3 regions of the Rhodoligotrophos appendicifer genome follow, and region 1 is predicted to be linked to each of the others. Evidence: riboswitches for the same ligand, from Rfam matches in the RefSeq annotation. Region 1 holds a riboswitch; each other region holds the start of a gene.
The links. A riboswitch is a leader RNA that binds a small molecule or an ion and turns the genes downstream of it on or off. The one in region 1 is predicted to bind cobalamin.

Region 1 (3,273 bases):
CTGTGAACGCAGAGGGCGAGAGATGCATTCCTCCTCAACATGTCGAGTTCAATGGCCCCTGCCAGTGTGACTGCAGCCTGATTGTTTCCATCTTCCGTGAGGTGGAGAAGCAGAGCCTTGAGCGCGGCCAGATAGGCGTGGGAGCAATGATTGAAGGGACTGTTCTCGTCTTCAACACTGCCTGGCACTATGCCCCACAGGCAGTAGCTGTACTGGATGTTCGCGTAGTTCAGCAGCCGCCTGAAGGTCTCGTCGGTTATCGACTGACGCGATGCGACTGCGAGGATTGCGCTCCTGTGGTCGGCGATAACGGCCATCTGACCGTGCGTGAGATTAGGGACGGGCAGGCCGGAATGGTTCTGCGCCCCGAGGCTGTGAGCACGGGCTGAGGGCACAGAAACCATCAAGAGCAGGAGGATACTCAGCAATCCTGGTAGAAGCCGGGCCCAAGCGCCCGGCGAATTGACATCTGGCTTTCCCGCCTCCTGCATACCCTAGCGAAGGGCCGGGCGAGGGGCGTATCGGCTGCTTGAACGATCGGCCAGCGTCCGTTCCGCCAAGATGCCAAAGAGAATACCAAGGACGGTCCACAAGATCGCGTGCATGCCGATGGAAGCGAGACGAAAGCGCCAGAGCACCAAGGCGGAGAACTGCTCGGGAACTTCATTGATGTCGGGCATGGCGTACTGGACCGCTGCGATGACGGCGACAAAGAACAGGCCCCCTGCAAGGGCTGCGTTCCACGCCCCTTGCGAGGTCCAAAGGCGACGCGTAATCGTGACTGCTGCGGCCATCGTCAGCAGAGAAACTACGAGCATGATGAAGAAGAGCTGTGTCCGCGCGCCGATCGTGTCGGGGCTGCCGACGGCTGGGGGATTGGGCGCGTATTTCAGGTCTGGCACCAGGACCATGGCGATGAATGCACCCAGCGCAAGCAGCGCTGCAGTGCCCCGGGCGCTGAGAGAGCTGATCCTGCCATAAGTGAAGGCGAAGACCAGGGACAGAAGTCCGCCGACCGCCGCACCATAGATCACAAGTCCGGTAAAGAGGCCGATGCCTGCCTGCGTGGCACGGCTGACCAGCTCCGGCTCCGAAGCATCGGCTTCGGTCGCGCTCATGAGTTCTTCAAAAGCGATTGCGTGATCAATCTGGGGCTCGCCATAGAAGCGGGCGAAGCCAAAGGCAATAATTCCGGCGATTACGCCGGCTATCATGCCGCGCAGTAAAAGACTTCCAACCATGTCGGGCGCTCCTCAGTGGCAGGGAAAACCAAGGAGATGGCGACCATCGTGAAGGAATTCGTGTATGTAGCCGCCTGAGAAGAGAGCCGTTGCACCATCTTCCGCACTGATGAAATAGAGCGCGATCAGAAGAACAAGCCCGGCAAAGACAGCCCAAGGCATAATTTCGCCGACGGGCAAAGGCGCGGGACGAACATGCGGTTCAAGTGCGATATCGGCCATATAACTGCTCCTGGGATACTGCGTCCCGTCTTAGAGGCATCGACTTCGATCAGGGGTCTGACTTCCGGAGCGGAGGCGAACCGCTTAGGTTACAGTGGCGCGACCGTATCGGATTTTCACCGATTTCCCGTCTCTTAGGTAGGAGGAACAGTATCGATGGAGGGGAATCCTGTCAATCTGATCAGCTTTAGAACCATCGATCGTCATTAGCAGGGATCCGTATGTCCGCTCGTCTCACCTTTATTTGCCAGGGCACCACTGCGGCGGTGAAGAGCTCAGCCTTTCCGAATGACGAGCCGCTGGAGGTTCGCGCCATGGAGGCCGCCGGCGTCCTGGGAAAGGAGCCCCTGCGTGCCACCGTGGCCTATAGAAGCCCTGCTGTGGCGGCGCTTCAGACTTCTGAGGCTCTTTCTCTCGATGCCCTGCCGGTCGACGATCTCAGGGATTGCGATTACGGTCGCTGGGCCGGTCGCAAGCTGGCGGACCTTCATACCGAGGATCCGGTCGCCCTGGAAAAATGGCTCAGGGATATGAATGCTGCTCCGCATGGCGGGGAGTCTCTATCCGCTGTGTGCCTGCGCGTGTCAGCTTGGCTTAAGACGCTCGTGTCTCGCCGTGAGCGAATCGTGGCGATCACCCACTCCGCAGTTATGCGGGCGGCCGTTCTGGACGTGCTCAACGCGCCGAGCAAAGCCTTCTGGCACATCGATATAGAGCCCCTCGGAGTTATCGAGTTTCGGAGCGACGGGAGGCGGTGGCATTTTCGGGCTGGAAATTTGCGCTAGCGTTCCTTCTCTTATCCCCGAAAAAAGAAAGGGGACCGGCCGACGCATTCTCCACATCGTCTCAGCAAGATTATAAGTATCGTGACCTTTTGTCGGGACTGATTCACGCCCTGCCGCGTTCAGCTCCAGCCAATGATTTAGGAGCGGCTCGGTGACATTCGATCAAATCGCGGCCTTTGCCACCATCGCGATCATGATGGCTCTCATGGTTTGGGGGCGAGTTCGTTATGACCTCGTCGCGGTCATGGCGCTGCTGGCCGCCGTCGCCGTGGGTATCGTCCCGTATGACCGTGCCTTTTCAGGCTTCAGCGACGACATCGTGATCATCGTCGCCAGCGCTTTAGTCGTTAGCGCGATCATTTCGCGGACTGGAATCATGGATCTTGTTGTTCACAGGCTGTTTCCGCAGGTCCGCAGTGTTCCGACGCAGCTCTTCCTCTTGGTGACGACTGTTGCTGTGCTGTCTGCGTTCGTGAAAAACATCGGTGCTCTAGCAATCATGCTCCCGGTGGCATTCCAAATGGCGAACCGATCGAAGGTGTCGGTCTCCATCTTCTTGATGCCCATGGCATTCGGCGCCTTGCTCGGAGGCCTGATGACCTTGGTCGGCACGTCGCCCAACATCATTGTCTCGCGGCTTCGAGAGGAAATGACAGGCACGCCGTTCAGCATGTTCGATTTCACCCCCGTCGGGGCAGCCCTCACCGTCGCCGGCATCCTCTTCCTGGTCGTTGGCTACCGCCTGCTGCCCCTCCGGTCAGGCGGCGCAGGTGGTGTCGAAACTGCCATCGATATCAAGAATTACATGACTGAAGCGCTGCTGCCTTCCTCCTCAAAAATGGTGGGAAAGACGGTCGCTGAACTTCAAAAGCTCTCCGGCGGCGATGCAAGAATCAATGCCATTGTCAGAAAGGAGAAGGAGCTGCCCTCTCTGCCGGATGCCCAGTTGAGGGAAAACGACATCATCATGATCGAGGGAAAGCAGGACGCCTTGGATCGCCTGATCCTGCAAGGGGGCCTCCAGC
Region 2 (3,273 bases), on a different contig from region 1:
GGTGGTGATGCATCGCCGGCAATTTCTCTCCGGCGTTGCCGCGTTGAGTGGAGCGGTAAGCTTCGGCGGGGCTCCGTCGGCATTCGCTCAGCGGTCCACCGTCTTCCTGGATTACGACCAGACACAGCTGGATGAGGCCTATGACCAGTCTTATTGGGCGCCGACGCTCAACGAGCTGCAGCTTGACGACCGACGGGTCAGTGCGGAGGTGCGCTCGCGGATGCCGCCGCGCACCGAGCATTATGGTCCCGCCGAGATCGAGTTGATCGACATCTTCACACCCGCCACCGCGAAGGGCGCGCCGATACTCGTCTATTTCCACGGGGGCGCGTGGCTGTTCAACTCGCGGCTCGATGCGTCCTTTCCCGCCCCCACCGTGGTCGGACGCGGGGCGGCCTTTTTGGCGCCGGACTTCAACACGGTGAAAGACGTCCGGTTGCCGGTAATGATCGAACAGTGCCGGGAAGCGGTCGCCTGGACCGCTCGCAATGCCGGGAGCTTCGGCGGCGACCCTGATCGTATCTATATTGCGGGCCACTCATCGGGTGCGCATCTCACCAGCTGCGTGCTGATCACTGACTGGGAAAAGCGCGGGCTGCCTGCGGATACGGTCAAAGGCGCTCTGGTGATGAGCGGGATGTATGATCTCTATCCCGCTATGCTGTCGTCGCGCGGCCGATATGTCAACATCACCCCGGCCGAGCAGGCGGCCGCAAGTGCCATGCGTCATCTCGATCGAATCGCCTGTCCCGTTGCGGTGACATGGGCCGTCTCGGAGAGCCCCGAATTTCGCCGGCAATCGATGACGTTTGCGAGTGCGCTTGAGGGCATGGGGCGGCTGGAGAGCCGAACGGAAGTCTTTACCGCCAACCACTTCACCGAACCCAGGCAGCTCGACAGACCCGACACCCAGGTCAGCCGCGCCTTGTTCAACCTCATGAAGATCTAGGATTGACTCAGCGAGAGCGGCCGAACATTGTCGCCTGTGACGGTGCCTCTTTGAGGCTCAATAGGGAACACGGTGCGGGGCTTGCCCCAACGCCGGGACTGCCCCCGCAACTGTAAGCGGCGAGTTGTCCGTCATAGGCCACTGGAGCCAAAAGCTCTGGGAAGGCGACGGAACGACAACGACCCGCAAGTCAGGAGACCTGCCGTCAACCGTGGTCACACGCGATCACATCGGGCGGGGTGTCTCGGTGGGTAGGTCTGCCGTTCTCCATCCGGAAGCGGCGATATCTCGATCGCGGTGACGTGCCACAAGGCCGCGTGCCGCTCGAGGTTTCATGTTCCTGCTCATCGTCCGCAAGGACTCCGCACCGGAGTGCCTTTCAACTCCTTCCTGCCCCATACCCAACACTGTCGTCCCCATCCGGACCTCCGTGTGCGTGGTGCTCACCGCGTTGCTCGCCGGGATCGCCAGCGCCAAGGCGCAGGATGCCGATCTCACCTCTGGAGGCAATGTCGACCTGCCCGAGATCTCGGTGACAGCCAATCTCGTGGAGACGCCCCTTTCACAGGTCGGGAGCGCCGTCACCATCATCACCGGTGAGGAGATTCGCGAGCAGCAGATCAAATTCGTGTCCGAAGCATTGCGGCAAGTCCCAGGGGTCGCCGTCAATCGGACCGGGCCGGTGGGGCAGTTCACCCAGGTGCGGATCAGAGGCTCGGAGGGCAACCAGACCAAGGTCTTCATCGACGGTGTCGAGGTGAACGACCCCGCAGCCGGATCCGAATTCGACTTCGCGCAGCTGCTCGCCGACGACATCGAGCGCATCGAAGTGCTGCGCGGGCCGCAAAGTGCGCTTTATGGCTCGGACGCCGTGGGCGGCGTCATCAACATCATCATCCGGCGTGGCGAGGGTCAGGTGCGGACAGCGGCGCGGGTCGAAGGCGGCGCGTTCGGCACCATCGACGGCAACGCCTCGGTGAGCGGCGGCACCGACCGATACAGGTTCATCGCCAGTGCATCAGGATTTCAGACCGAGGGCATTTCCGCGGCGAGCACTCGGCTCGGCAACACGGAGAAGGACAGCTACAGCAACGCTACTGTCTTCGCCAAGGGCGGCTACAGTTTAACCGACACTTTGGATCTCTCCGCCGTGGTCCGCTATACGGCCAACAGGACCGATCTCGATTCGGAGATGTTCTATCCAAAATACGGCCATACGGGACCGGTCGATTCGCTCCAGGACGTGAAGGGCGAGCAATTCTTCACGCGCGCCCAGGCGCGACTTGTACTCCTCGACGGTCATTGGGAACAGATCGCCGGGTTCGCCTATACGGATCAGAACCGGGCCTATCGCGATCTTGATCCGCGGATGGTGACCAGCAGCTATGACGGCGAGCGCAGCCGGCTCGATTACCAGTCCAACCTCTTCTTCACCACGCCTTCACTCCTGGATGCGAGCCATACGCTGACGTTTGCCGTCGAGCGTGACGAGGACAGAGCGATCTCCAAAAGCATCTGGTCGAGTTTCGACGAGACGATCGGTACAACCGGCTTCGTGGGACAGTATCAAGCGCGTTTCTTCAAGGATCTGTCGATTACCGGCAGTGTCCGGCATGACGACAATGACGTCTTCAAGGATGCGACGACGTATCGAGCGACGGCAGCCTATGTCATCGCACCATCAGGCACGAAGCTCCGAGGCTCGTATGGAACGGGCGTCAAGAATCCGACCCTGTTCGAACTCTACGGGTTCACCAACAATTACCGCGGTAATCCGGACCTGAAGCCGGAGGCCGCCGAGGGATGGGATGCCGGCTTCGATCAGCCTCTGTTCGGCTGGGGGACACTCGACTTCACCTATTTCAACCAGCGGATCACTGACCTGATTACGGGATCCGGCCAGACCTCCATCAATCTGCCGGGCACGTCGAAGATTGATGGCGTCGAGCTCGGAGTCAGTGTCACGCCGATGGCAAACCTCACGGTGCGGGCGTCTTACACCTATACGGATGGTGAGGATGCCAATGGCGACACATTGGTGCGGCGGCCAAAAAACATCGCCAGTCTCGACGTCAATTATGTGTTCCTGGACAACAAGGCGCAGCTTAATATTGGCGTTGACTACAATGGTGAACAGAAGGATTGGGTCTATAACGCTGACTACAGCGAGCGTTACACCATAAATCTCAAGGATTATACATTAGTAAATATCGCGGGTTCCTACAAAATCAACGACAATCTGCAGTTCTATGGCCGTCTCGAGAATATTCTCGACCAGAAATACTATGAGGTTTGGGGTTACGGCACGTTGGGTTTTGGCGGAT
Region 3 (3,273 bases), on a different contig from region 1:
TGAAGTTGAAGAAGAAGGGTCTCGGGAGCGCGCTGCTGAGGAACTGTCAGAATAAAACTATCAAAATCATCATGCTCATGATCATCGAGCCCGTCGTGATGAGAGGGTCGGGCGGCCAAGTCGTCCTCCACACCGGCACCCATGCCGAGGAGAATGGCCACATCTACCTTTGATTCCGTTGTCGTCAGGATCTTGATTGCGCGCGGAGTAGCCGACGCGATTTCACTCTTAACCCGGGACAGCGTGGCTTCGTCCATCAAGTCAATCTTGTTGATGATGATGAGATCCGCTGCGTTGATCTGGTCTTCATAGACCTCTTCCAGAGGATTGTCGTGATCGAGGCTGTCATCGGCCTGACGTTGCAGCGCGATGGCTTCGGGGTCATCGGCAAACCGTCCCTCAGCTACTGCGGGTCCGTCGACGACGGCAATAACACCGTCAACGGTTATCCGAGACCGCACGGTCGGCCAATCAAACGCCTTGAGAAGCGGCTTGGGCAATGCGAGACCCGATGTTTCGATCAAAATATGCTCAGGGGGCTCCGACCGGTTCAGCAATGCTTCCATCGTTGGCAAAAACTCATCCGCCACCGTGCAACACAGACAGCCGTTAGATAGCTCGACGATGTTTTCCTCCGGGCATGAGGTGATGCCGCAGCCCCGAAGGATTTCGCCATCCACTCCAACGGTACCAAACTCATTCACGATAAGCGCTAGGCGTCGGCCCCCTGCATTCTCAAGCAAATGCCGCACGAGCGTTGTCTTTCCAGCCCCTAAAAAGCCGGTGATGACCGTCGTTGGAATCTTCTCTGCCAAAATGTTCATTCGGTAAACTCCGTGTTCGGCAAGATCATTCCCGTGGAAGGCACTCTTCCGGCGATCGAGCTGTGCATTGAAGACGGTCTTCGAGACCTAAACACGTTGCCCGTCTCCGACCGCTGATAGGTTTCACAATAGGTCATCAGATCCGCAGCCATCTCCGCATTCAGGTCGCGCAGGAGATAGGTCCACTTTCCCGTGGCGGATATGCTTGCCGAGCAGGCGTGATCACAATTTGCCAAGCATGCCACCGGGCGCACTTCCACTGGCGCGTCGTCTCCGAAATCACCGGCAAGAGAGCGCATTGCTTCATAAAGCTGACGGCCGACAGCATTCTTTGCCTCAGCGTCAGCCGGGAGCGACGATTTGCAGGTCACGCAAATATGGAGTTTCGCTTTGGTCACTTTCTGATGCAGCCCTTCATCGCCGGTCGCTCGGGGTGGCATCAGTCGCGATGATCCAGGGGATCCCAGCATCAGATTCGATGCTGCCCGCCGCTGACACACCCCGTCCAGCTATCGGACCACATAGGACGGCAGGTCTCCTGGCTCGCGGATACAATCGCCTCTCGTACTTGCCTTCCCGACAAACTCGTCAGTGGCGCTAGCACAGGCTTTCCGCTTACAGTTGCGGGGGCAGCTTCAGCATGGTCGAAGTTCCCTTCAACGCCACTGAATTCCCTTTTCATCTTCCTAGTGTGGAAGAACCGTCCAAGGTTAGGTATGACCATTCTGACGGGACTGTCAATCCGCCAAGCTCCGACTTAGGTATACAGAGTTGCAAGTTGCAAACCTCCTCCTCACGCTTGTGCTCGGTGGTGCCCGTTCGGGCAAGAGCACTTATGCGGAAAAGTTGGTCCAGGACTCGCCAGCGCCGTGGTGCTATTTGGCGACTGCTGAGGCAGCAGACCACGAGATGCAGACACGGATAGATCAACATCGGTCGAGGCGAGGAGCAGGCTGGATCACTTTGGAGGCGCCAGTCGATCTGGCATTGGCCGTTCGATCAGTCCCTCTCACCCAAGCCGTCCTCGTGGATTGTCTGACCTTGTGGCTCACTAATCTGATGTTAGGAAATCATCGCCTCGAAAAGGCTTACGGGGATTTGGAGGGGGCGCTCAAGGCTCGAGAAGCACCCACGGTGCTTGTATCTAATGAGGTCGGGCTGGGGATCGTCCCCGACAATGCGCTAGCGAGATCCTTTCGCGACGAAGCGGGCCGGCTCAATCAACGAATGGCAGCGATCGCGGACCAGGTCATTCTTCTGGTGGCGGGTCTTCCAATGAAAGTCAAATGACGTGAACACATTTACCGATGCGGATCGCCATAAGGCAAAGATGGCAAAGCGCAAGGCGATCCAGGATGCGGAGGTTGCGTCCAAGACGATTGCTGAAAAAGGCCTTCTGATCGTTCACACGGGTCCGGGGAAAGGAAAATCGACTGCGGCATTCGGCCTGGCTCTCAGAATGATGGGGAATGGCGGCCGGGTCGGGGTGGTGCAGTTTATCAAAGGCGCTTGGTCGACTGGCGAGCGGGAGATGTTGACCCATTTTCGAGACCTCATCGAGTGGCACTCCATGGGGGAAGGGTTCACCTGGGAGACCCAGGACAGAGGGCGTGACATTGCTGCGGCTCAGGCTGCATGGGACCAAGCGGTGGCTCTCATGAAGGACCAAACCATCAGGCTGCTTATCCTGGACGAGCTCAACATCGTTCTTCGGTATGACTATCTGGCTCTCGCTCCCATCCTGACGGCGCTAACTGAACGGCGGGCGGATCTCCACGTTGTGGTGACGGGGCGCAATGCTCCGAAGGACCTCGTGGACATGGCTGATCTCGTCACCGAGATGGGGCAGGTGAAGCATCATTTCGCGGCGGGTGTAAAAGCACAGGCTGGAATCGAGTTCTAAGCCCATGGCCGCGATCATGTTCCAGGGCACCGGATCCAATGTTGGAAAATCGTTGATTGTGGCCGGATTGGCGAGAGCGTTCGCCAATCGGGGCAAAAGCGTAATCCCCTTCAAGCCGCAGAATATGTCGAACAATGCAGCCGTTACCGTGGACGGCGGAGAAATCGGCAGGGCGCAAGCTCTACAGGCAAAAGCGGCGCGTAAGCCATTGTCTGTGCACATGAACCCCGTTCTGCTGAAACCGCAAAGCGATATTGGCTCTCAAATTGTCGTTCAAGGAAAAGTGTGGGGGAACGCGACTGCGAAGCAATACCAGGCTTTGAAGAGTCAACTCATGCCGGCGGTCATGGATAGCTTCGCGCTGGTGCAAGCTCAGGCGGATCTCGTCCTCGTTGAAGGTGCGGGCAGCGCATCTGAAATCAACCTTCGTCAGGACGACATCGCCAATATGGGCTTTGCACGCGCGAGCAATACGCCGGTGGTGCTGGTTGGCGATATCGATCGCGGTGGCGTCATTGCCAGCCTCGTCGGGACCAGATCAGTCAT

Region 2: it holds a riboswitch for cobalamin, as region 1 does, so the genes downstream of both, FKM97_RS14865 (TonB-dependent receptor plug domain-containing protein) here and FKM97_RS02205 (CbtB domain-containing protein) in region 1, are expected to answer to the same signal.
Region 3: it holds a riboswitch for cobalamin, as region 1 does, so the genes downstream of both, FKM97_RS27280 (DUF1636 family protein) here and FKM97_RS02205 (CbtB domain-containing protein) in region 1, are expected to answer to the same signal.

What each region holds. Positions count from the first base shown of each region.
Region 1 is NZ_VHKL01000001.1:469,364-472,636, reverse strand. It holds gene FKM97_RS02215 (hypothetical protein) at 1-317, opposite strand, end outside; gene FKM97_RS02210 (CbtA family protein) at 495-1,241, opposite strand; gene FKM97_RS02205 (CbtB domain-containing protein) at 1,254-1,463, opposite strand; cobalamin riboswitch at 1,466-1,631, opposite strand; gene FKM97_RS02200 (histidine phosphatase family protein) at 1,685-2,248, shown strand; gene FKM97_RS02195 (SLC13 family permease) at 2,400-3,273, shown strand, end outside.
Region 2 is NZ_VHKL01000006.1:170,479-173,751, reverse strand. It holds gene FKM97_RS14870 (alpha/beta hydrolase) at 1-949, shown strand, start outside; cobalamin riboswitch at 973-1,170, shown strand; gene FKM97_RS14865 (TonB-dependent receptor plug domain-containing protein) at 1,284-3,273, shown strand, end outside.
Region 3 is NZ_VHKL01000013.1:29,015-32,287, reverse strand. It holds gene cobW (cobalamin biosynthesis protein CobW) at 1-824, opposite strand, end outside; gene FKM97_RS27280 (DUF1636 family protein) at 821-1,264, opposite strand; cobalamin riboswitch at 1,336-1,544, opposite strand; gene cobU (bifunctional adenosylcobinamide kinase/adenosylcobinamide-phosphate guanylyltransferase) at 1,596-2,114, shown strand; gene cobO (cob(I)yrinic acid a,c-diamide adenosyltransferase) at 2,116-2,727, shown strand; gene FKM97_RS23405 (cobyric acid synthase) at 2,732-3,273, shown strand, end outside.